DNA from 2 places in the Lacticaseibacillus suihuaensis genome. Region 1 is predicted to be linked to the other one. Evidence: predicted binding sites of a transcription regulator. Region 1 holds the regulator's gene; the other holds the start of a gene.
The links. Region 1 encodes LexA, which represses DNA repair genes until DNA is damaged. Its sites were predicted from a motif close to CNAACANNTGTTNG; they were not measured.

Region 1 (10,371 bases):
CCTTCGCCGAGCTTGCCGAGACGCCTTTTGTCACCCTGTCGGAGGGGTTCGTTCACACCAAGGCGCTGAGCTGGTTCACCCGCACCACCGGTGTTCACCCCCGCATCGTCTACCGCACCCCGGATGTCGCCATTCTCAAGCAGATGGTCAAGGCCGGCGTCGGCGTCGCGCTGCTGGCTGCGGTTGCGGTCACGCCTGGCGACGAGTTGGTGACCCTGACGCTGACAGAAAGCGGCCAGCCGACCTTCGACATGGCGCTGGTCACCGGCTCACACCTGGTGCCGACGCCGGCCGTCACCCAATTACTCACGCTTTTGGCCAATTCACAAGGAGAGACACATGCGCATTGAACACGATTCACTCGGCCCAGTCGAGCTGCCGGACACCGCCACTTGGGGGGCCCAAACCGAGCGGTCCCGCCACAACTTCAACCAGGGACCGCAGATGCCGGCGGCGGTGATTCGCGCCTTGATCACCATCAAACAGGCGGCCGCTGACGTCAACGGTCGCGAGGCGGCGCTGCCGGCGCCGGTGGCCGCGGCCATCGCCCAGGCGGCCGCGACGCTATTGGCGCTGCCGGATGACGCCTTGATGACGAATTTTCCCCTGCACGTCTACCAAACCGGCAGCGGCACCCAGACCAACATGAACGTCAACGAGGTGCTGGCTCACCTGGCCAGCCAACATAGCGGCCTGGCCGTGCTGCCCAACGACCACGTCAACTGCGGCCAAAGCAGCAACGACACCTTCCCGACGGCGATGCACATGGCGGCCTACCCCGCCGTCCAGCGCGTGGCGGCGGCCGCCACGGCGCTGATTGCCACGCTGCGCGGTAAGGAGGCGGCTTTCCAAGACACCGTCAAGCTCGGTCGCACCCACCTGCAGGACGCGACGCCGTTGACGTTCGGCCAGGAGTGCTCCGGCTGGCGAGCGACGCTTGAGGCCGACTTAGCCAGCCTGACCGCGCTTGCCCCGCAGCTGTTGGGGCTGACGCTCGGCGGCACCGCGGTCGGCACCGGTCTGAACACGACGACCGCTCGCACCACCGCGATGGTCGACGCGATCGGCGTTGCCACCGGGCTGCCGTTCACCAGCCTGTCCAACTTTTACCACGGGCTCAGCAGCCACAGCGAGCTGACCGTCGTTCACGGGGCGTTGAAGACCCTGGCGGCCGACTTGATGAAAATCGCCAACGACGTGCGGTTCCTGGCCAGCGGCCCCCGCGGCGGCTACGGTGAGCTGCGCGTTCCCGCCAACGAGCCGGGCAGCTCGATCATGCCCGGCAAGGTCAACCCGACTCAGGCCGAGGCGCTGACCATGATCGCCGCCAAGGTGCTGGGCAACGACGTGACCGTCGGCATCGCGGCCAGCCAGGGCAACTTCGAGCTCAACGTCTACAAGCCCGTTTTGATCGCCAGCTTCCTTGAAAGCTGCGACCTGCTGGCCGGTGGCATCGCCCAGTTCGATCACCTGATGATGGCGGGTCTGACCGCCGACGCCACACGGATGCGGGAGCTGGTCGACCGCTCGCTGATGCTGGTGACGGCCCTGTCGCCGCACATCGGCTACGAACAAAGCGCGGCGATCGCCCAGGCTGCCCAGCGCGACAACACGACGCTGCGGGAGGCCGCCATCGCGTCCGGCCAGCTGACGGCCGCCCAGTACGACGCCTGGGTCGACCCGCTGGCGATGACCGGCGCCAAGCTTCGGCAGGATTAGGCCGCAAAGTGCGGCCCGGCCAGACCGGCCGGGCGCTGCCGGTGCCGAGGCACAATCGGTTTCTTTTTCGCTTCACGCCGGCAGCGCTGCCACCGGCGTTCGGCCGGTCGCCAGGACCACGCCCCCGGCCGCGAGCGGTGCCGGCGGCCCTTGACGCGCCAGGCGCGGCCTGCTTTAATCGAGACAAAGGGGGAATGATCATGGAATTCGTACCGGTTCGCATTTACGCCCACAACCAACCAGAGGGCTACCGCCTGTTGGTGGATCGCGTCTGGCCACGCGGCATCAGCAAGGTCAACGCGGCCTTGGACGACTGGGCCAAGCAGATTGCACCCAGCACCGAGCTGCGCAAGTGGTTCGGCCATGACCCGGCCAAGGCCGCGGAATTCGCCGCCAGGTACCGCCAGGAACTCGACGCCAATCCCGAGACCCCGGCCTTCATCGCCAAGCTGCGGCAACTGAACGTGCCGCGAGTGCTGCTCCTGTTCGGCGCCAAGGACGAGCACGACAACAACGCCGTGGTCCTGGCCGGCTACCTGAGGGACCACGCATGAGCGACAAACGTGATTTTCGAACCCAGCAGCTCGCCCGACTCAAGGCCCAGGCCGCCCAGACGCAAAAAGACGGCGTGGTGCTGGCCGCCAAGCTGATGGCCACCCCGGCCTGGCAGGCGGCCACGACGATTGCACTGACCGTGGCGAGCCCGATCGAGGTGCCAACCGCGGCCTTGCTTGCGGCGGCCAAGGCGGCCGGCAAAACCGTCTACCTGCCCAAAACAATGCCGCACCGCCAGATGGCCTTTCTCGAGGATCCCGGGCCGGCCGGACGCATCACCAGCGCCTATGGCATTCCCGAGCCGCCTTACCTTGAGGCCAAGGTCAACCAGCAGGTCGACTTGATGCTGGTGCCGGGCATCGGCTTTGCCACCGACACCCACGCCCGGTTGGGCTTTGGCGGCGGCTACTACGACCGCTTCCTGGCCGGCTACCGCGGCCACACGATCACGCTAGTGCCCAAGGTGATGCAGTTTGCCACCGCGGCCTGGCCGATCAACGATTACGACGTTCCCATTCAAGACCTGATTCTCGTCTGACCGATCCACGCCTCGTAGCGGCCGCGCCGCTGCTTTTTTTGTTGGCCGGTTGCCCCGGCCGGCGCCATGAAAAGGAGTCTACTATTGTCTGCATTCGCCTCAAGTATCGGCGGCGTGTTGGAGATCCTGGTGCTGATCGCGCTGGGCTACGGCATGACCGCCATCGGCTGGTTCGACGACCGCGCCAGCCGCGTGATTTCCAAGGTGGTCCTGCAGGCCGCCTTGCCGGCCTACATGATCGTCACCATCACCGGCAAGTTCACCGCCCATCAGCTGCTGACCCTGCTGCCGGACCTGCGCTTTCCCGTTTTGTCGATGGCCCTGTTGTTCGGCCTGTCCTTCGGGGTCGCCCGGGCCCTGGCCGTGCCCAAAATGCGCCGCGGCCTGTTCAAATCCATGTTCTTCAACTCCAACACCGTTTTCATCGGGCTGCCGGTGAACATGGCGCTGTTCGGACCCAAAAGCCTGCCGTACGTGCTGGTCTACTACATGGCCAACACCACGATTTTCTGGACCGTCGGCGTCTACCTGATCCAAGGCGACGGACCGCGGCCGGCCCATTTTGACCTCAAGCAAGCCCTGGGCAAGGTGCTGTCCCCGCCGCTTTTGGGCTTCATCGTCGGCGTCTTGATGGTGCTGCTGCACATCCAGCTGCCGCAGTTTCTGATGGCCGACCTCAATTACGTCGGCAACCTGACCATCCCCGGCTCGATGTTCTTCATCGGTATTGCGATGCATCAGGCGGGAATCGCCAACATCCGCTTCGACCGCGAACTTCTTGGCATCTGCGCCGGCCGCTTCGTCATCGCCCCGCTTCTGATGGCGGCCCTGGTCGCCTTCGCCCCGGTGCCGACGCTGATGAAACAGGTCTTCATTCTGCAATCTGCGATGCCGGTGATGACCAACGCCCCGGTCGTCGCCAAGCTCTACGGCGCCGACGCGAACAACGCCGCCATCACCGTCACCGCCACCACCCTGCTGGCGATGGTCGCCATCCCAATCATCATGGTGTTGGTGCAGTAGACCAGGGCGAAAGGCCGCGGGTTTAGCAGGACGGCTAGCCTAGGTAGTATCTGAAAATCCGGGCTCCGGCCCGGACGGACCACTACTTCCGGCTCCGGCCCGGGGCGGCGGAACGCGTGGGGCTCCCCTGAGCCCGTCCCGGTCTCAGGACCCGCCCTGCCTGTAAGCCGGCAAGTACGGCCGACTAACAGGGATTTCACGCTGGCTCGCCCCGGCCCTACGCCTCCAACAGCGGTGCCGTCCGAGCCTCCGCCCTGCCTAGTGGTAAATCCACTCACTAGTGGCATTCTAGGCTAAATACAGACTATTTTTTTGCAGAGACTACCTAGCGCTGTTGCTTGGGTCCCGCACTTGGGCCCAAGTGATGCGCCGTAGCTAGGCGCTTCCGCGTTGCCTGGCGGAGCCCGACGAACTAGGACAAAGCCAGGCGAACTTCGCGAAAGTTCCCCCTGCGTCACGGCACAAAAATAACGTCTGCCTTCCTGCATCACGCAAGAAGACAGACGTTTTGTTTGGCTCAGACCAAAGCTGGGCGGTAAAGGCTCACCACGACGCCCAAGATGATGACGTCGTCGAAGTACATGTCGGCCATCGTGTCGTTCTCCGGGTGGAGGCGAACGCCGTTGGCCTCCTTGAAGAAGCGCTTGACCGTCGCCTCGTCGTCGGTGGTCATCGCCACGACGATCTGGCCGTTCTCGGCGGTGGCCTGCTGCTTGACAATAATCTGATCGCCGTTCAGGATGCCGATCTTAATCATCGAGTTGCCCTGAACGCGCAGCATGAACAGGTCGTCTGGGTCGTAGCTGAGCTCGCCCGGCACCGGGAAGTAATCCTCGATGTTTTCGATGGCCGTAATCGGCACGCCGGCGGCCACGGTCCCGATGATGGGAATGCCGGCCTCCTGAATGCCGGCGAAAGCACGACCGGCCTTGGTCACCTCGAGGGTGCGGGGTTTGGTCGGGTCCTTGGCAATCAGCCCTTCCTTGATCAGACGGTCGAGGTAGGCCGCCACGGTGCTGGAGGAACTCAAGCCGACCGCCTTGCCGATTTCCCGCACTGTCGGCGGGTAGCCGCGGTTTTCGATCGAATCATGGATGGTCAAAAGGATCTCTTTCCACCGCTTTGCACTTGCCTGGGATGGCATACAATCACCGCCTAATGAGATTTGCTGACCTTAATATACCAAACCAAACGCGTGTTTGCAACTTTTTTCGCGTCGTGCCGCGGTTTGTTGCCGGTTTCGCCCGGCCACGCAAAAAGCCGCCGCAAACGCGACGGCTTCGTGGTGCAATGGCTTACTTGGTGGATTGACGGTCGGTGATGTCAAAGCCCAGGCGAATGGTCTTGGCATCGATGTCTTCCTTGTTCATCATCTTGGTGAGCAGGCGCATCGCAACCGCGCCGATGTCGTACAGCGGCTGATCGATGGAGGTCAGCTGCGGCCGCGCCATCTCGGTCAGCTTGGTGTTGTTGGAGGTGATCAGCTCGAAGTCGTCCGGCACGGAAACGCCGGCGTCGATTGCGCCGTCGAGAACGCCGACGGCCACTTCGTCATCGCCGATGACCGCGGCAGTGGCCCCGGCCTTTTGCAGCTGCTCGAACAATGCGAGCCCGGCGTGGTAGCTGGTGTCGGATTCAAAGACCAGGCTTTCGTCGTAGGCCAAACCGGCGTTGTCCAGCGCCTGCTTGTAACCCTTCAGGCGGTATTGCCCGTTGATGGCCTGGCTCAAAGGCCCGGTGATCAAGGCGACCTGCTTGTTGCCGTTGTTGATCAGCTGCGTGGTTGCGGCCTCAACGGCGGCCACGTAGTCGATGTTGACGGAGCCGACCTGCTCGTCCGGGTCGACGGAGCCAGCCAGCACGATTGGGGTCTTTGAGCGGGAGAACTCCTGGCGAACGCCGTCGGAGATGTCATTGCCCATGTAGATCAGGCCATCGACCTGCTTGGCCAGCAAGGTGTTGAGCACCTGCACCTCTTTTTGGCTGTTCTCGTCGGAGTTGGCCAAAATGATGTTGTACTTGTACATCGTCGCCACGTCGTCGATCCCCCGCGCGAGGCTGGAGAAGAACATGTTGGTGACATCCGGGATGATCACCCCGACCGTGGTGGTTTTCTTGGAGGCGAGGCCCCGGGCGACGGCGTTCGGCCGGTAGTCGAGCTTGTCGATCACCTCGAGGACCTTCTTGCGGGTGGCCGGCTTAACGTTGGGGTTGCCGTTCACGACGCGGGAGACCGTCGCCATGGAGACGTTGGCCTCACGCGCAACATCGTAAATCGTAATCGTTTGTTTTTCCATTGTGTCATTGCTCCTTGGCATCTGCTGTTGATTTCCAATCAACTGTAACAAAAGTATAATCGCAATGCAAGCGGTTTACTGAAGTTTTCATGCAAACTTTCACCAAGGCTTTTCAGAAAGCCGTTAAAACAGGCAATATGGTATACTTTTGGGTGAATCCGGCGCCAAACGCCGTCTAGGAGGCTAACCATGAATCAACACCTGCAAGCACTGCAACAATGGGTCGAAGCCCAAGGCCTCGACCTTGCCTACATCAGCAACTTCACCAACATCAACTACTTCACCGGCTTCTACTCCGATCCCGAGGAGCGGATTACCGGCCTGTTCGTCTTCCCCGACCAGGACCCCTTCCTGTTCGTGCCGGCCCTGTCCATCGAGGCCGTGAAGAAGACCGGCTGGCCGTACGGCGTCGCCGGCTACCTCGACCACGAGGACCCCTTCGCCTTGATCGCCGATCAGATCAAGCGCCGCAACCCGAACCCGCGGCTGTGGGGCATCGAAAAAGATGACCTGGCCGTCTTCAAGTTCGAGGCCGTGATGCGCGAGTTCCCGCAGGCCACCTTCCCGGCCGACGCCAGCCGCTTCACCGAGGGTCTGCAGCTGATCAAGACCCCAGACGAGATCGCGACGATGATTGAGGCCGGCGCCCAGGCCGACCGCGCCTTTGCCGCCGGCTTCGCCGCCTTGAAGACCGGCATCACCGAGCAGCAGGTCGTCGCCGAAATCGAGTACAAGATGATGCAAGAAGGCGTGATGCACATGTCCTTTGACACCATCGTCCAGGCCGGCGTCGACGCCGCGGATCCCCACGGCGGCCCGGAGCAGACCAAGGTACAACCGGGCGAGCTCGTGTTGTTCGATCTTGGCACCAACAACCACGGCTACATGTCCGACGCCACCCGCACCGTCGCGTTCGGCGGCCCCGTCTCCGCCAAGGCCCGTGAGATCCACAAGGTCTGCCTGGAGGCCCAGCTGACCGCCCAGGCCGCCGTGCGGCCGGGTCTGACCGCCGCCGCCTTGGACAAAATCGCCCGTGACGTGATTGAAAAGGCCGGCTACGGTGAGTACTTCAACCACCGCCTGGGCCACGGCATCGGCATGTCGACCCACGAGTTCCCGTCCATCATGGAAGGCAACGACATGGAACTGCAGCCGGGCATGTGCTTTTCCATCGAGCCGGGCATCTACATCCCCGGCGTCGCCGGTGTTCGTATCGAAGACTGTGTTCACGTCACCGCAACCGGCTGTGAGCCCTTCACCCACACCCCAAAAGACTACACCCAAGTCGGCTAGCCGCCGCTTGGGTCAACCGCTCGGCTTGCGAGTTTCAGACACAAAAACTGGGTTACCCGCTTGGGCAACCCAGTTTTTGTGTATTCGTGGCTTACGCCTCGGAAGCGCCGCTGGTGGCATCCGGCGCGGTCGGCGCCGGGGTCGCCTCGGAGGCGCCGCTGGTCGCGTCAACCGCCGGCGTTGCGCTTTGCGACGCCCCGCTGGTCGCGTCGGCCGCCGGTGCGGCTGGCGTGGCCGCGGAGGCGCCGGTGTCGGCGTCTGGCGTCGGCTTTTCGCTTTGCGACGCACCGCTCACGGCGTCGGCCTTGGCGCTTGGGTTCGGCGCCAAGGTCTGGCCGGTGCGGCGCAGGTAATCGGCGACAATCGGCCAGATGTCAAGCACCCACTCGTTGACGCCGCGGTACTTGTCGTCGCCGTCGCGCATCGCCTTGTAGTAGTGCATGATGTACTTTTCGTTGATCTTGTTGCCCGGCACCGGCATCGCAAACAGGTCTTTTTGCTTGCTGCGCAGCATCCAGATCACCTGCTTGACGTGGTCACGGGCACGTTCCGGGTGACAGGCAATCGCGGCGTTGCCGACCTGCCACGGGTAGCGTGGCGCCAGCATGTCGTCGTGGTCCAGGAAGTGGTTGTAGTAGACGAACTGATCGTTGTCGTCCATGTACGTCGCTTCCATCGGGAACGTGTTCAAGAACCAGTTGAGCTGATCGACGGTCAACAGGCCGCGGTCGAGCTTGACGTAATCGTGCCCGGCGGCGGCGTTGGTCTTGGCCGCGCCTTGCTCGACCCAGTCCTTGGCGTCCATCGGCACGTCGATGGTAGTGTCGGTCGGGTGGCCGGCACTCAGGTCCTCTTGGCGCCAGGCCTCGTCCGGCTGCTTGTCCTTCATCGCCTTGAGCACCGTCACCCACTTAGCGAACTTGCCCATCACGCTGCCGAGGAACTTGACGGTGCGGGCATCCTTGAGGTTGCCGTGGTCGTCAAAGGCGGTGCGAACATCTGCGAGCAAAAACTCGTCGCTTGGCATCACCAAGGCGCCGACACCCGGGGACTCGAGAATCTGGCGCAACGACAGCTGGGCCCGAGACGAACCCTGGGTGTAATAAGAGGCACCGACGATCAACACCGGCTTGTTTTCGAACGGGTGAACGTTGAACGAGAGCCACTCGATCACGTTCTTCATGGCCGGGGCCAGGGTGTGGTTGTGCTCCGGTGTGGCCAGAATCACCCCGTCGGCGGCGGCGATTTTCTTGGCCAGGTACTGGATTGGGGCGCTGTCGGTCTGGTCGTCGTCTTGACTGAACATCGGCACGTCTTGGATGCTCAACAGCTCGATGTCGGCTAGCGGCGCGAACTCACTGGCGATGTAGGTCAACAACTTGCGATTATAGGATTCATCCGCGATGGATCCCGCAATTCCAACGAATTTCAAAGCGATTATTGGCAGGCGACTCTTGCGAGCGGATTTCGGTCCTGGCCTGCCCCTCCTTTTTGAATGATCAGTGATTGGTCTCCTGCCAGTCGGCGCTGCGCGTCATCTTGGCGGTCAGCTGGCGGTTCACGTCCACGAAGGTCGCGAAATTCGTCATCAGCGCGTCAAGCTGGTGGGTCAAGGTCTGGCTGGTCAAATCGCCATTGTCATCGAAGGCAGAAAGCGAGTGCCCGACCATGAATTCCCCGCTCGGCATGATCCGCGCGTCAAGCTCCGGCGACTCGAGGATCTGGCGCAGCTGCGCCTGGGCGCGGGAGGTGCCCAAGGCCCCGTAAGACGCGCCCATGATCAGCACCGGCTTGCCCGCGAAGGGGTGAACGTGGTAGGACAGCCAGGCCAAGGCGCTGCTCAAAACGGCCGGGACGCTGTGATCATACTCGGGGGTCGCGATGATCACGCCGTCGGCCGCCGCGATGGCGGCCGCAAGTTCAGTGGCCGCGGCCGGGATGCTGTGATCCGCCGTTTTGTAGAAAAGCGGCAGGTCCGTCAGCTCGTGCAGCGTGACGTCGACCTTGTCTGCGAAGTGGTGCTGCACGAACTGAATCAGCTGGCGATTCGTGGAATGCGCCGAGTTGGTCCCGGCGATGCCAATGTAATGCAACATGTAACTCACCATCCTTAGTTTATCGACTTACCACCCACATTATGCCAGATTGTGAAAAAGTGTTCAATATTTGAAACTGCCATCATCGTTATCCGAAACTATGATGTCGCGACGGGGCGCAAAAACGGCCGGTGCCGCAGGGGCCCGACCGCTTGTCTGTGCTGTGTGTTCGGTCATCGCGACCACGGCCAGCCGCCTAACCTAGAACACCGGCTGGGCCGCGGTGCCGTGCTGCGGCCGGACTGGGGCCGACACCACACCCGGCGCGAGTTACTTGAGCAGGTGCCGCTCAATGTAGCGCAACACACCTTGATCCTCGTTGCTGGCCGCCTTGTCCTTGGCCGCCGCCAGCACCGCCGGCTGCTCATTGGCCATCGCCACGCCGAGCCCGACTTCTTGAATCATCTCCAGGTCGTTGCCGCCGTCGCCGAACGCCGCCATGTCGGCCAGGTCGATGCCGAGTATCGCCCCAAGCTCCCGCAACCCCGCGGCCTTGTGAACCCCGGGCTGAATCAGGTCGATGTCGCCGTGACCCGAGCTGACCGCCACGGCCAGACCGGCGAGCCGCTCACTCAAGGCCGCGACCAAGGCCGTCGTGCGTTTGGGAGGGCAGCTCAGGGCGAACTTCAGCACGTCGTCTGCGACTTGCGCCACGTCCGGCACCACGGCGAGCTGGTGGTAGTAGCGCCGCATCGCGGCGACATGGGCGGGTGCGACGGTCGGGCCAGCGTAGGCGCTGCGGCGGCCGCAGACCAACACCTGCAGCTCGGGAAAATCCGCTAACACCGCCAGGATGGCGACCGCAGCGGCTGGGGCAAAGGCATGCACCGCCAGTTCTTGGTCGACCGTG
Region 2 (10,371 bases), on a different contig from region 1:
CGTTCTTGGTGTCGCGCGGCATCGAGCCGCTGGACGAAATGCTGATGGCCGCCGCGGCCGCCCACATTCCGGTGCTTGGCTCCAAGCTGTCCACCACGCGCCTGTCCAGCCTGCTGACGGATTACTTGGAAAGCGAGCTGGCCGAGCGGCGCAGCATGCACGGCGTCTTGGTCGACCTGTATGGGCTGGGCGTGATGATCACCGGTGACTCCGGGGTCGGCAAGTCCGAAACCGCGCTGGAGCTGATTCAGCGCGGCCACCGGCTGATCGCCGACGACCGCGTCGATGTCTACCAAAAAGACGAGCAGACCATCATCGGCGAGGCGCCGGCCATTTTGGCCCACCTGCTGGAGATTCGCGGCCTGGGCATCATCGACGTGATGAGCCTGTTCGGGGCCGGTGCGGTGCGGACCAACGCCTCGGTCGACCTGATCGTTCACCTGGAGAACTGGACGCCGGACAAGCAGTTCGACCGCCTGGGCTCCGGCGAGCAGAGCCAGCAGATCTTCGACGTCGCCGTGCCGAAGATCACCATTCCGGTCAAGGTCGGCCGCAACCTGGCCTCGATTATCGAGGTCGCGGCGATGAACTTCCGCGCTAAGTCCATGGGCTTTGACGCGACCAAGACCTTCGAGCGCAACCTGAACAACCTGATCAAGACGAACTCGGAGGACAAGTGATGTTCAATGCACTGAATCCAATCGCGCTGCGCCTGGGGGGCCTTGAGGTTCACTGGTACGGCGTGATCATCGCCGCCGGGGTGCTGCTTGCGGCCTACCTGGCGATGCAAGAGGCCAAGCGCCGCAACGTCAACGAGGATCACATCCTGAACCTGGTGCTGTGGGCGTTGCCCTTCGCCTTGATCGGGGCTCGGCTGTACTACGTGGCCTTCGAGTGGCCGTACTACGCGGCTCACCCCGGCGAGATTATCGCAATCTGGCACGGCGGCATCGCGATTTACGGGGCGCTGATCGCAAGCGTCATCGTGTTTCTCGTCTACTGTCACGCCAAGTGGTTGCCGGCCTGGCTGATCCTGGACATCGCCGCCCCGACCGTGATGATCGCCCAGGCAATCGGGCGCTGGGGCAACTTCATGAACCAAGAGGCGTTCGGCGCCAAGACGTCGCTGACCTTCCTGCAAGGGCTGCACCTGCCGCCGTTCATCGTGTCTCAGATGCTGATCGACGGCGCGTACCGCCAGCCGACCTTCCTGTACGAATCCGCGTGGAACGTCGCCGGTTTCGTCTTGATCATGAGCGTCCGGCACCACAAGGGCTGGTTCAAGCAAGGCGAGGTCTTCTTGTCCTACGTGATGTGGTACAGCTTCGGCCGCTTCTTCGTCGAGGGAATGCGAACCGACAGCCTGTACATGCTGCCGGGGCTGCGGGTCTCGCAGCTGCTGTCGATCGTCTTGTTCGCCGCCGCGGCCTTCATGTGGTGGTACCGGCGCCGGTTGGACCTGCCGTGGTACCTGGATGGCAACAAGTTGAACAACCTTTAACTTTAAACAAAATAGGAGTGATCTTTTGACTAAAAAAGTGGCCGTACTAGGCGCCGGTTCCTGGGGTACCGTCTTAGCGAACCTGTTGGTGGAAAATGGGCACGACGTCGCGCTGTGGACCAACAATCCCAAGCAGATTCCGGAAATCAACCAGCAACACACTAACACCCACTACCTGCCGGAGTTCCACCTGCACGAGGCCTTGCAGGCCACAACCGACCTGGCCGCGGCGGTGCAAGACGCCGATGTGATCTTGTTCGTCGTGCCGACCAACGCGATTCGCAGCGTGGCCACGCAGGTGATGCCGCTTTTGGCAGGCGCCGCCAAGCGGCCGATCATCGCCCATGCGGCCAAGGGGCTTGAGGTCGGCTCCAAGCTGCGCGTGTCGCAGGTGATTGAATCCGTGCTGCCGGCCGACCTGTACCAGGGGCTGGTGGTGATTTCTGGGCCGAGCCACGCCGAAGACGTCGCGACCAAGGACATCACGACGTTGACCGCGGCCTCCAAAGACTTGGCGGCGGCCCAGTCGATTCAAGACACGTTCATGAACGACTACTTCCGCCTTTACACCAACCAGGACGTGATCGGCGTCGAGTGCGGCGCCGCGTTGAAGAACGTGATCGCCATCGGGGCCGGGGCCTTGCACGGCCTGGGCTACGGCGACAACACCAAGGCGGCCTTGATGACCCGCGGTTTGGCCGAGATCACCCGTCTGGGCGTCAAAATGGGGGCCAATCCCTTGACCTTCATCGGCCTGTCCGGCGTCGGCGACCTGATCGTCACCTGCACCAGCGTTCACAGCCGCAACTGGCGAGCCGGCAACGCGCTGGGGCAGGGCCAGAAGCTGGCGGATGTGCTGGAGAACATGGGCATGGTGGTCGAAGGCGTCTCCACCGCCAAAGTCGTGCATGAGCTGGCGGCGCAGCTGGACGTCGAAATGCCGATTTCGGCCGCCATTTACCGGGTGCTGTACCAAGACGCGCCGATTGCCAGCGTGATCACCGACCTGATGGCGCGAGATGGCAAGCCGGAATTTGATTTCGACACGACTTTACAGCAGGACTAAAAGCGCGTATACTTACCTTTCGTAAGCAAACCAACCAAAAGGAGTTTTTGCCCATGTCTAAGCTTTATGATGTGATCGTGATCGGGGCCGGGCCCGGCGGCATGACCGCCGCCCTCTACGCATCGCGGGCGAACCTGTCCGTGTTGATGCTGGACCGCGGCATCTACGGTGGCCAGATGAACAACACCGCTGCCGTGGAGAACTACCCGGGCTTCAGCTCGATCCTCGGCCCGGAACTCGGCCAGAAGATGTACGACGGGGCGACCCAGTTTGGCGCAGAATACGCGTACGGCAACGTGACGGATGTGACCGACAAGGGTGAAGTCAAGGTCGTGACGACCGACGAAACCACCTACGAGGCCAAGGCCGTGATCATCGCCACCGGTGCCGAGCACCGCAAGCTGGGCATTCCCGGCGAGGAGCAGTACGGTGGCCGCGGCGTGTCCTACTGCGCGGTCTGCGACGGCGCGTTCTTCAAGAACCGCGAAGTCGTTGTGATCGGCGGCGGTGACTCCGCCGTCGAAGAGGGCCTCTACCTGACGGGCCTGGCGTCCAAGGTCACGGTGATCCACCGGCGCGACCAGCTGCGGGCGCAGAAGATCATCCAGCAGCGGGCCTTTGCCAACGAGAAGATGTCCTTCATCTGGAACGCCCAGGTCAAGGAAATTGTCGGCGATGACAACAAGGTGACCGGCGTGGTCTACCGCGACAAGGTGACCGGCGAGGAAACCACCGTGCCGGCCGCCGGGGTCTTCATCTACGTCGGCATCAAGCCGCTGACCGACAGCTTCCAGAACCTCGGGGTGCTGGACGAGAACGGCTGGATTCCCACCGACGACCTGATGGCTACCAAGGTGCCGGGCGTCTTTGCTATCGGCGACGTTCGTGCCAAGACCTTGCGCCAGATCACCACGGCCGTCGGGGAAGGCGGCCAAGCCGGCCAAAGCGCCTTCAATTACCTGCAGGGCCTGCAGGACGCGACGCTTGAGAACGGCGCCGTGCCGGCGGCCAACTAAACACGTACCAGCTGACGCGGCCGTCTGGCGTTTCCAGGCGGCCGCGTTTTGGGTCGCTGCATTCGCCTGTCGTTATTTATTTACACAAAATTTACCTAACATTTACACTGGCGTAATGGTAATCCCGGTCGCCTGGTGTTATTCTATTGCCGTAGAATTCAACAGCGCCTCTCGGTCGCACGGCCGACGCGTAGCTTAAGGCAGTCTACGGTGACTATCATTCTCATCCGATGAACGTTGGCCTATGTCAACCGCGTCCCGGGCGCGAGCGTCTAGCGATGGAGAAATTCTCGCAAGTGAAAACGGCTCTGGTTTGACTCCAATGATCCGCAACTGCCGGCTCCACCACAGTGCGTAACACCAACTGAATCGGTTCTACCCGTCGGCGGGGGCAGTCTGCCCTGCCGGTGGGTCGGTTCATCAATTCAATATCAACCGGGGACACTGTGGGGCAACCCGCGGTGTCCTTTGCGTGTGGCGGGGCGGCTGAAGGCGGGTGGCGCGAGGTGGCCAGCCAGCATTGGTCTACCCAGCACCGGGAACCACCGGTAAGCCGCAAGCGGCCGGCGAAAGCTTGGTGAGAATCGCGCTTATTTGTTGACTGGTCTTTCTCAAGTGAGATAATCTAAGCGAGATGACCGGTGGTGGCACCGGCACGACAATGAATAGGAGTTGAGCTTATGGGTTACAAAGAGAACTACGCTGTCTGGGCAGACGCGACGGGCATCGACCCACGAATGAGGCAAGAGGTGCTGGCGATGGCCGACGACCCCGAGACTCAAGAGGCCGCCTTCTCCGCCCCGATGGCCTTTGGGACCGCGGGCATGCGCGGTATCATCGGGGCCGGCATCGGCCGCATCAACCTGTACACGGTGCGGCAGGCGACCGAGGGGCTGGCCCGGTTCATGGACACCCTGCCGGCGGCGCAAAAGCAGGCCGGCGTGGCGATCAGTTTTGACTCGCGCTACGAAAGCACCGCGTTCGCCCAGGAGGCGGCCGGGGTCTTGGGGGCGCATGGCATTCCAAGCTTCGTGTTCGACAGCCTGCGCCCGACGCCGGAGCTGTCCTTTGCGGTGCGGTACCTCAAGACTTACGCCGGCATCATGATCACGGCCAGCCACAACCCGAAGGCCTACAACGGCTACAAGATCTACGGGCCGGACGGCGGCCAGATGCCACCGGAGGAATCCGACCGCATCACCGAGTACGTTCGGTCGGTGACGGATCTGTTCGCCATCAAGGCGCTTGACGTCCACGAGCTGCGGCGCCAGAAGCTTTTGACCCCGATCGGCGAGGACGTCGATGAGGCCTACTACGCGCAGGTCGCCACGGTCACCATCAACCACGACCTGATTGCGACCACCGGCAAGGACATGAGCCTGGTTTACACCCCGCTTCACGGCACCGGCCGCATCCCGGCCCAGATGGTGCTGCGCAACGCCGGCTTCGCCAACTTCCAGCTGGTGGCCAAGCAGGCGGTGGCCGACCCCGAGTTCGCCACCGTGCCGTTCCCGAACCCGGAATTCGCGCAGGCCTTTGACATGGCCATCGCGCTGGGCAAAAAGAGCCAGGCCGACGTTTTGATCGCCACGGACCCCGACGCCGATCGCCTCGGCACCGCGGTGTGGACCGGCGATCACTACCAGCTGTTGACCGGCAACCAGATTGCCAGCCTCCTGCTCCACTACATTTTGGAGGCGCGGCGGGCGGCCGGCACCCTGCCGGTCAACGGGGCGGTGGTCAAGTCCATCGTGTCCACCGAGCTGGCCACGGCGATTGCCAGGGACTACGGCGTCGCGATGATCAACGTCGAAACCGGCTTCAAGTTCATCGGCGATCAGATCAAGCAGTACGAGGAAACCGGCAGCCACGAGTTCCTGTTCGGCTTCGAGGAAAGCTACGGCTACCTGATCAAGCCGTTCGTGCGGGACAAGGACGCGATTCAGTCCACCGTGCTGCTCGCCGAGGTTGCGGCCTACTACAAGAGCCGCAACATGACCCTGTGGGACGGCATCCAGGCGCTTTACCAAAAGTACGGCTACTTCGCCGAAAAGACGGTGGGGGTCGACTTTGAAGGCGTCGATGGCGCGGCGCAGATGGCCGCGTTGATGACCAAGTTCCGCGAGCACCAGCCAAAAGACTTCGCCGGCGTCGCCGTGGCCGAGGTTCAAGACTACAAGGCTCAAACCACGACCAAGGCCGACGGCACTAAGCAGGCGATCGCCATGCCGGTGTCCGACGTCTTGAAGTACGTGCTGCAAGACGGCACCTGGATCGCCATTCGGCCGTCCGGCACCGAGCCTAAGGTGAAGTTTTACGTCGGCACCAGCGCCGAGCACAAGGCGGCGGCCGAGCAGAAGCTCGCCGACTTCGAGGCCGCGCTGACCGCCTTTCGTCAGGAATAAGTCGCGCCACTAAAAAATCACCCCGCGGGGTGATTTTTTTTAGGCATCGAAGCGGCGACCCAAGATATCCAGGTCGCGTCGCACCCCGTCTATCAAGGCGACCTCAGGCAGGTGGCCCCAAGTGGCAAAGCCGTTCCTGGCAAACAGGCGCTGGCTCGCTTGGTTGTGGTGGAACACGAAGGCAACGATGGTGTCAAGGTCCAGTCGCGTGAGCTGGGTGAAGACAAAATCCAGCGCCGCCTGGCCGAGGTGGCGGTGCTGGCAGGCTGGGTCTAGGTAGATGCTGATTTCGGCGGTGTGGGCGTAGGCCGGCCGCCCGTAGAAGTTCTCCAGGCTGACCCAGCCGGCTAAGGCGGCGCCGTCGTGAATCAGCCAGATGGGGCGGCGTTCGGCGTTGAACTGGGCGAACCAGGCGGCTTTGGCTCCGACGGTCACCGGCTCGAGGTCTGCGGTGGCGAGGCGGCCGGGAATCGCGGCGTTGTAGATGGCGACGATCGCCGGCAGGTCGGCGGTGGTGGCAAGGGTAAAGGTCGGCATGGCGTGACTTCCTTTTTGCGTGATTACGTCGAGCTTAACTAAGGGCGCCCGGGGATGCAAGGCATTTTGTCAGCAATTCTCACTTGCATCGCCGGCCGGTTGGTGATAGCATAGTAAAAATTTACCTAGGAGGCTACAAGACATGGGGATGCACCAGTTCATTCAGGGACTCAACAACTTAGAGACGCTGCGCCGGGCGCCGGGATTTTTCAAGTACGCGGAGCACAGCGTGGCGGCTCACAGCTTCAAGGTCGCCGAGATTGCCCAGCTGCTGGGCGACATCGAGGAGAACGCCGGCAACACGGTCAACTGGCAGCGCCTGTACGAAAAGGCGCTGAACCACGACTACACCGAGCGCTTCATCGGCGACATCAAGACCCCGGTCAAGTACGCCACCCCGGCGCTGCGGGCGATGCTGGCCGACGTCGAGGAATCCCTGACGGAGAACTTCATCCAAAACGAGATCCCCGCCGAGTTCCAAGAGGCCTACCGGCGGCGCCTGTCGGAAGGCAAGGACAACACGCTGGAAGGCGAGATTCTGAGCATCGCCGACAAGGTCGACCTGTTGTACGAATCCTTCGGCGAAATCGAGAAGGGCAACCCGGAGCGAGTCTTCGTCAGCATCTACACCGAAAGCCTGGCGGTGATCATGTCCTTTGCAACGCGGCCTTCCGTGCAGTACTTCCTCAAGGACATCCTGCCGGACATGCTCAACGAGGAGTTCGCCGACCGCGACATGCTGACCAAGCTGACCCGCGCGATCATGGACAAGCAGTAGCCTAGCGGCGCCGGGGCGACCGCCGCGGCGACCCGCGACCTGGTAACCGGCGCGAAGGGACGGCGAGGCGGCCATGCGGTGGCGGCACGCGCTCGCCGCTGGCAACCAGGCCGGTCACTGGGCCCTAACTGGTCGGCGACCGGGCCGCAACCGCGACTGCCGAAACGGGTCGCGAAAGTATGTTCGCTATGCTATAATAAGTACCAGTCAGAAGTTGGAATTTCGGTTCCGACTTTTTTATCGCGTCAAACATGACGCCACAATCTTGGGTACGGGAGGAATCGCAATGATCGAACGCATGGCAAACCGCAAATTCGACCTGGTCGCGCCTTACGGGCCGGCCGGGGACCAGCCGCAGGCGATCACCAAGCTGACCGCCGGCTTTGAGGCCGGGGAGAAGGAGCAGATCCTGCTGGGGGCGACCGGGACCGGGAAGACCTTCACGATGGCGCAGGTAATCGCCAAGCGCAACCGGCCGACTCTGATCTTGTCGCACAACAAGACCCTGGCCGGCCAGCTGTACGGCGAGTTCAAGGAGTTCTTCCCGCACAATGCGGTCGAGTACTTCGTGTCCTACTACGATTACTACCAGCCCGAGGCCTACGTGCCAAGCTCGGACACCTACATCGAAAAGGACTCGGCGATCAACGACGAGATCGATAAGCTGCGCCACAGCGCGACTTCCGCCTTGCTCGAGCGCAACGACGTGATTGTGGTCGCCTCGGTGTCCTCGATCTTTGGCCTGGGCAGCCCGGACGAGTACCGCGACCACGTGCTGTCGCTACGCACCGGCATGGAAATCGACCGCAACACGCTTTTGCGCCAGCTGGTCGACATCCAGTTCGACCGCAACGACATCGACTTTCAGCGCGGTCGCTTCCGCGTTCGCGGCGATGTGGTCGAGATCTTCCCGGCCAGCCGCGACGACCACGCGATTCGCGTCGAGTTCTTCGGCGACGAAATCGATCGCATCACCGAGGTCGACGCGCTGACCGGCGAGGTGGTCGGCGAGCGCGAACACGTCGCGATTTTCCCGGCGACGCACTTCATGACCTCCGACGACCAGCTGGAGCACGGGATCGAAAGCATCTCCAAGGAGCTGGAAGAACGGCTCAAGGAGCTGACCGACGCCGGCAAGCTGCTGGAGGCCCAGCGGCTGGACCAACGCACGACCTACGACATCGAGATGCTGCGGGAGATGGGCTACACCAACGGCATCGAGAACTACTCGCGCCACATGGAAGGGCGCAAGGCCGGCGAGCCGCCGTACACCCTGCTGGACTTTTTCCCCAAGGACTTCATGATAATGGTCGACGAAAGCCACGTCACGATGCCGCAGGTGCGGGGGATGTACAACGGCGACCGGGCCCGGAAGCAGACCTTGATCGACTACGGCTTCCGCCTGCCCAGCGCCTTGGACAACCGGCCGCTGAAGCTGCCGGAGTTCGAGTCGCACGTCAATCAGATTCTCTACGTTTCGGCGACGCCGGGCCCTTACGAGATGGACCGGGTCCCCAAGTCCCAGATTGCCGAGCAGATTATTCGCCCGACCGGCCTGCTGGATCCGACCATCGAGGTGCGGCCGATCATGGGCCAGATCGACGACCTGGTGTCCGAGATCAACGTTCGCGTCGAGAAGCACGAGCGGGTGTTCATCACGACCTTGACCAAGAAAATGGCCGAGGACCTGACGGATTACCTTAAAGAGCTGGGCATCAAGGTCAAGTACCTGCATTCGGACATCAAGACCCTGGAGCGAACGGAGATCATCCGCGACCTGCGGCTGGGCAAGTTCGACGTGCTGATCGGCATCAACCTGCTGCGTGAAGGGATCGATGTCCCCGAGGTGTCGTTGATCGCGATTCTAGACGCCGACAAGGAAGGCTTCCTTCGCGCGGAGCGGTCTTTGATTCAGACCATCGGCCGCGCCAGCCGTAACGCCCACGGCAAGGTCATCATGTACGCCGACAAGGTCACCGACTCGATGGACGCCGCGATCAAGGAGACCCGGCGGCGCCGCGAGATTCAAGAGGCCTTCAACGAAGCGCACCACATCACGCCCAAGACCATCATCAAGCCGATCCGCGACTCGATTCATAGCCTAGACACCAGCGGCAAGGACGAGACGGACAAGGACAAGAGCTTCGCCGAGGTCGACCTGCACGACATGACCAAGGCGGAGAAAAAGCAGCTGGTCGCCAACCTGCGCAGCCAGATGCAGGCGGCGGCCAAGAAGCTCGACTTCGAGCAGGCAGCAACGCTGCGCGACACGATCCTAGAATTGGAAGCAGAGTGAACAAATGGCAAACGATAAAATTGTGATTCACGGCGCTCGGGCGCATAACCTGAAGAACGTCGACGTGACGATTCCCCGCAACAAGCTGGTCGTGATGACCGGGCTGTCGGGCTCCGGCAAGTCCAGCCTGGCCTTCGACACGCTTTACGCGGAAGGGCAGCGCCGCTACGTCGAGAGCCTGTCGGCGTACGCCCGGCAGTTTCTGGGCCAGATGGACAAGCCGGATGTCGACTCGATCGACGGGCTGAGCCCCGCCATTTCGATCGACCAAAAAACCACCAGCAAGAACCCGCGCAGTACCGTCGGCACGGTGACCGAGATCAACGACTACCTGCGCCTGCTGTGGGCGCGAATCGGCCACCCGATCTGCCCCAACGACGGCACCCCGATCGTGTCCCAAAGCGTCGAGCAGATGGTCGACCGGGTTCAAAAACTCCCGGACAAGACCCGCATCCAGATTCTCAGCCCGATCGTTCGCCACAAGAAGGGTAGCCACAAGAAGGTCCTGGAAAAGATCGTCCGGGAAGGCTACGTGCGGATGCGCGTCGACGGTGAGGTGATGGACGCGACCGCTGCTTTGGAGCTGGACAAAAACAAGTTCCACGACATCGACATCGTGATCGACCGCATCGTGACCAAGCCCGAGGTTCGCTCGCGCCTCTTTGACTCGTTCGAAGCGGCGTTGCGCCTGGCCGAAGGTTACGCCACCGTCGACGTGATTGGCGGAGACCCGCTAGTGTTTTCCGAGCACTTCGCCTGCCCGCTGTGCGGC

Region 2: the regulator LexA is predicted to act here: its motif matches at 7,476-7,489, upstream of uvrB (excinuclease ABC subunit UvrB).

The regions. Positions count from the first base shown of each region.
Region 1 is NZ_BAAGBJ010000003.1:28,671-39,041, reverse strand. Features, by position in the region: gene ACYVRZ_RS03835 (LysR family transcriptional regulator) at 1-350, shown strand, start outside; gene ACYVRZ_RS03830 (class II fumarate hydratase) at 340-1,719, shown strand; gene ACYVRZ_RS03825 (DUF488 domain-containing protein) at 1,914-2,273, shown strand; gene ACYVRZ_RS03820 (5-formyltetrahydrofolate cyclo-ligase) at 2,270-2,812, shown strand; gene ACYVRZ_RS03815 (AEC family transporter) at 2,897-3,835, shown strand; gene lexA (transcriptional repressor LexA) at 4,353-4,979, opposite strand; gene ccpA (catabolite control protein A) at 5,131-6,132, opposite strand; gene ACYVRZ_RS03800 (M24 family metallopeptidase) at 6,322-7,425, shown strand; gene ACYVRZ_RS03795 (NAD(P)H-dependent oxidoreductase) at 7,517-8,857, opposite strand; gene ACYVRZ_RS03790 (NADPH-dependent FMN reductase) at 8,925-9,521, opposite strand; gene ACYVRZ_RS03785 (Cof-type HAD-IIB family hydrolase) at 9,792-10,371, opposite strand, start outside.
Region 2 is NZ_BAAGBJ010000006.1:137,013-147,383, forward strand. Features, by position in the region: gene hprK (HPr(Ser) kinase/phosphatase) at 1-680, shown strand, start outside; gene lgt (prolipoprotein diacylglyceryl transferase) at 680-1,501, shown strand; gene ACYVRZ_RS07210 (NAD(P)H-dependent glycerol-3-phosphate dehydrogenase) at 1,527-2,567, shown strand; gene trxB (thioredoxin-disulfide reductase) at 2,621-3,583, shown strand; gene ACYVRZ_RS07220 (phospho-sugar mutase) at 4,321-5,988, shown strand; gene ACYVRZ_RS07225 (GNAT family N-acetyltransferase) at 6,028-6,525, opposite strand; gene ACYVRZ_RS07230 (YfbR-like 5'-deoxynucleotidase) at 6,668-7,303, shown strand; gene uvrB (excinuclease ABC subunit UvrB) at 7,590-9,599, shown strand; gene uvrA (excinuclease ABC subunit UvrA) at 9,604-10,371, shown strand, end outside.